Regions from separate parts of the Bacillus sp. SRL337 genome, predicted to be linked through region 1. Evidence: riboswitches for the same ligand, from Rfam matches in the RefSeq annotation. Region 1 holds a riboswitch; the other holds the start of a gene.
What was found. Region 1 has a riboswitch for FMN ahead of AC4E8A_RS15615 (ECF transporter S component). Riboswitches for the same ligand answer to the same signal wherever they lie in the genome.
Positions count from the first base shown of each region.

Region 2: it holds a riboswitch for FMN, as region 1 does, so the genes downstream of both, ribD (bifunctional diaminohydroxyphosphoribosylaminopyrimidine deaminase/5-amino-6-(5-phosphoribosylamino)uracil reductase RibD) here and AC4E8A_RS15615 (ECF transporter S component) in region 1, are expected to answer to the same signal.

Region 1 covers NZ_OZ481793.1:3,051,195-3,053,394, forward strand. The annotation lists gene AC4E8A_RS15605 (YpbB family protein) at 1-29, opposite strand, end outside; gene AC4E8A_RS15610 (ferredoxin) at 268-516, shown strand; gene AC4E8A_RS15615 (ECF transporter S component) at 621-1,187, opposite strand; FMN riboswitch at 1,335-1,475, opposite strand; gene AC4E8A_RS15620 (peptidoglycan DD-metalloendopeptidase family protein) at 1,563-2,200, opposite strand, start outside.
Region 2 covers NZ_OZ481793.1:2,859,794-2,861,993, forward strand. The annotation lists gene ribD (bifunctional diaminohydroxyphosphoribosylaminopyrimidine deaminase/5-amino-6-(5-phosphoribosylamino)uracil reductase RibD) at 1-1,038, opposite strand, end outside; FMN riboswitch at 1,172-1,318, opposite strand; gene AC4E8A_RS14575 (hypothetical protein) at 1,402-2,067, opposite strand; gene AC4E8A_RS14580 (NUDIX hydrolase) at 2,191-2,200, opposite strand, start outside.

The DNA of each region.
Region 1 (2,200 bases):
TAAAGAACGACGGCTTCAAGATAAGTCATAAATTTACTCCTTTTTGGCATCTGTTCTTATTTAAATTATTGTATCACGAAACCGACACTTTGCGACTTATTCCTGCTTAACTTTACAGGATATTAGATATAAATTATCGTCAATGGGAACCTTAACTATTGAAAGTTTTATGAATCACCATTAGAATAATAATATGAATATTAGTACACTTACCGGAGCAAGTGTATGATACTTAACAATATCGACCATTTTCAGGAGGTTTTTTCATTGCCAAAGTATACGATTGTTGATAAAGATACATGCATTGCATGTGGAGCTTGCGGTGCAGCCGCTCCAGACATTTATGATTACGATGATGAAGGTATTGCTTTTGTGGTTCTTGACGATAACGCAGGTACTGTTGAAGTACCTGATGTTCTCGAAGATGATATGATAGATGCTTTCGAAGGCTGTCCAACAGACTCCATCAAGGTTGCTGATGAGCCATTTGACGGAGATGCCTTGAAATTCGAATAGATCTCTTTAAAAAAACGGCTGGAATTAGACATTCCAGCCGTTTTTCATATTCCTTCCTGCCATATAATAAAAGCGGCTGATGACTTCATCAGCCGCTTCTTATGCTAAGCACGCTTAAATGCGAATTGTTTATTAAGCCATACATGCATCCTTGTGAACAATAATGCAAACACTGCTGCAATCAGGATGCCTTTCAAGATATTGAATGGAAGAATTCCGGTAACGATAATGGTTGTCGGCAGTTCTAAATTCAAGAAATATTTATAAGCGGGCAAAATGATAAAGTAATTTAACACACTCATTAACACTGCCATGGCAACTGTTCCTGTAACCAGTCCGGTCAACATTCCTTTCTTTGATTGGATGCGGTTATAAATATAATAAACCGGTAAGATGAAGGAAATTCCCGCCATGAAATTCGCAAAGTGTCCGATCGGCACCCCGGTATCACTTCCAGTCATTACATAGTCCAGGACATTTTTCAATAATTCCACCAAAATCCCTGCTACCGGCCCTAAAATGATGGCTGCTATCAATGCAGGTACATCACTAAAGTCAACCATTAAAAAGCTTGGAAACGGCGGTATCGGAAAGTTCAGCAGCATTAGGACATAAGATACTGCGCTCAACATCCCAATCAAGATAAACCCTCTGGTATTCAACTTCTTCATGCTTCCTCTCTCCTTCTAGTGACTCATCTCACGTTAGAAGAAAGGTTTTGCCTGAGCAACCTAAAAAAACTCAAGAGAATCTCTTGAGAAGTCCAAAGGCATGCCCAAATAAACGTCCAAAGCTGTTCCTTTTGAACGCGGCTCAACCTTCATCTCCTCCCATCCAGACTGTACTGTCGGCTTTGGAATCACACCAAATCCTGCCCATAAAACAGGCTCGCGGGCTTAGAATGAATACTCTCACTCATCACCGCCGGTCGGGAATTTCACCCTGCCCCGAAGACGAATCTTAAATTTTTGATACATCATCATTATACAGAATAACTTAGGATGTGTGAAGGGTTTAGCTCGAATTCGAGATAAATTAATACATACCTACTCCCGCTGAACTACTAATTCCTGGAATGGAATGATCGGTTCACTCTTCTTCATATCATTCCAGCCAATCAACTCCTCAACAGAAACATCGTATTGCTTCGCTATCCCAAATAGCGTTTCCCCCTGTTGGACCCTGTGGACCTTTCCAGAGGTGTCTGGTATAACCAATTCCTGGCCAGAGATGATCGTAGAATCAGGGAGGCTGTTCTCAACGAGTACACCCTCTACGCTGACTCCATAGGTTTTGGCTATTCGCCAAAGGGTTTCCCCAGGTTTCACGGTATGTACTTTACTTATAGATCCCATCTGATCTGCGGAAGACGCAGCTGGGTTTTCTTTTTCTAAATGGTTTATCTTAAGTGCAACTTCACGAACCTGGTAAGGATCATGTTCATTTGCAAAAACCGTTTGTCCTGTTTCCCCTTCCCCATAGACAACGTACGGGTCTATCGCATTGTCTTTTGTGATCGTCCATTCTCCCTTATGGATCTCAAAATGCAGATGAGTCCCTGTCGACCTACCCGTGCTGCCCATGCTCCCGATTCTTTCCCCTTTTATAACAGCTTCTCCCTCGGCAGCTTCCCTTTCTTGTAAATGTGCATATACCGTTTCAAATCCATTTGGATGCTTTACAA
Region 2 (2,200 bases), 190 kb from region 1:
TATAGAAGTGAAGTGCAGTTCCCCACTTTCCGCAATGGAAGGGAAGCCTTTTCCCCCAAAACTGGAGAAGGCTTCCGATCCCCCGACCAATTTAGGAGCAATATACGTAATTACTTTCTGATAGGCCTTTGCTTCTAAAAAAGAGAAATGTACAGCCGAACCTCCTTCGACAAATAGCGAAGTAACATCCAACTCGCCAAGACGTTTTAGAACCGGTTGAATCTGCAGCTTAGCAGTAGCCAGCTGTTCAACTTTCACCCCTTTATCCAGAAGAAGGCGTTTTTTCTTATCAGACGCTTCACTTCCGCAGAAAACCAATGTTTCAGCATCATCTTTCAGTAAAATATTACTTTCAAAGGGGATTCGTAAATCTGAATCCAACACAACTCGAATGGGATTTTTTCCACCGCGGGGCAATCGGGTGGTGAGAAGAGGGTTATCTTTTATAACAGTATTGACTCCAACTAAAATGGCATCGTGCATATGGCGGTATTTATGTACATCCAGTCTTGATTCTTCAGAAGTTATCCACTTGCTGTCTCCAGTAAATGCTGCTGTTTTCCCATCGAGAGTCACAGCTGACTTAAGGGTGACATAAGGGGTCCTCGTCCGGATATAGTGAAAAAAGTGTTCATTTAATTCCAGCGCCTCTTCTTCACAAATACCTGTCCTTACTTCTATTCCGGCCTTTTGGAGGATTGAGATTCCTTTACCGGCCACTAATGGATTGGGGTCCACGCTTGCTATAAAAACGCGCTTCAGTTTTTTTTCGACGATAAGATTGGCACATGGCGGTGTCTTGCCAGTATGAGCGCACGGCTCCAACGTGACATAAATGTCGGCTCCTTTTGCTTTTGAACCAGCCTGGCGGATGGCATGGACTTCTGCATGCGGTTCCCCTGCCTTCAAATGTGCACCCATCCCAATGATTTCTCCATCTTTTACGACCACAGCGCCTACTGCCGGATTAGGTGAGGTCTGTCCTCTGGCCGCAGCTGCGAGAGATAAAGCTAATTTCATGTATTCTTTTTCCTGCAATTACAGTATCCTCCTTTCAAATACCAACATATCCCCAAACATATTGAAAAATATAAAAACCCTGAGTCGTTGGAGCACTCAGGGAGAAAAGCCATAATTAAATAAGCGTATAAAACATATGTTTTTTACGCACCTCTTCCTTCTCCCATCCAGACTTTCACTGTCGGCTTTGGAGTTTCACCAAATCCACCGCCATTTCTGAAAAATGACGGGTCACGGACTAAGAACTGTATAGTTCATCACCGCCGGTAGGGAATTTCACCCTGCCCCGAAGGAATAAATATTCGATTGTGTTTACTATACCATAATAATAAAGGAGGTGCATAATCGAATGCCTGAAAAACTACAGGACTAATTTATATTTTAAATCATATAAAAATCTTCCATGATCACCACGATGAATAACAACGCCAAATGTCTTGAGAGGGACTCAACATCCTCGAAGTGAATAACTGTACTTGAAGGATCAAATAATTCCTGTTTTTGGAGCGGCATCTTCCCCTTTGTCAAAGAACACACTTTTGCCTTATTAATGGAAAGGTCCCACCCTTCACCTGTTTTCGAAAAAATGATATGGTTTCCTCGAGTATCTTTCCAAGCGGACCTTCCTCCAGTAAAAGTATGTTGATGTTTACCTTTTAGCGACAACGTGATTGAATGATTTTTTATTTTCATACTTGCAATTTCATTCTCTTTTTCTAGTTTCCACATTCCTTTTTTATGAAATGCACGAGCTTTCATTCTTCCGTCGAACCCGAAGAAGCAATAGGAGTTTTCTATTCTATTGATAACAAGATGACGATTCCCATTATTTGAAAGAAGTGTCAATCCTTTACTTGAACGGGTTACTTCCTTCGAATAGATAAAATACATACACATAGATGACATTCCCAAAAGAATCAGCACCAAATAAAAAAGAATGTGCAGTCCTGGAATAAACAGGCTCAATAACACACCCAGAAGCAGTAATGCCAATGCTCTTTTAAAATATCTCATGCTTATTCTATGATAAAATAGGGTTACATTCATTAGAAGTTGTCACTCCTTACTAGAGGTATTTTAATAGTATGACAATAGTAGAGATTATAGAACTCTAGTAAGATTGGTGTGTAATGCAATTAATCTGGCAGAAGGAACTTACATAAGTGGACCTTATATCAAT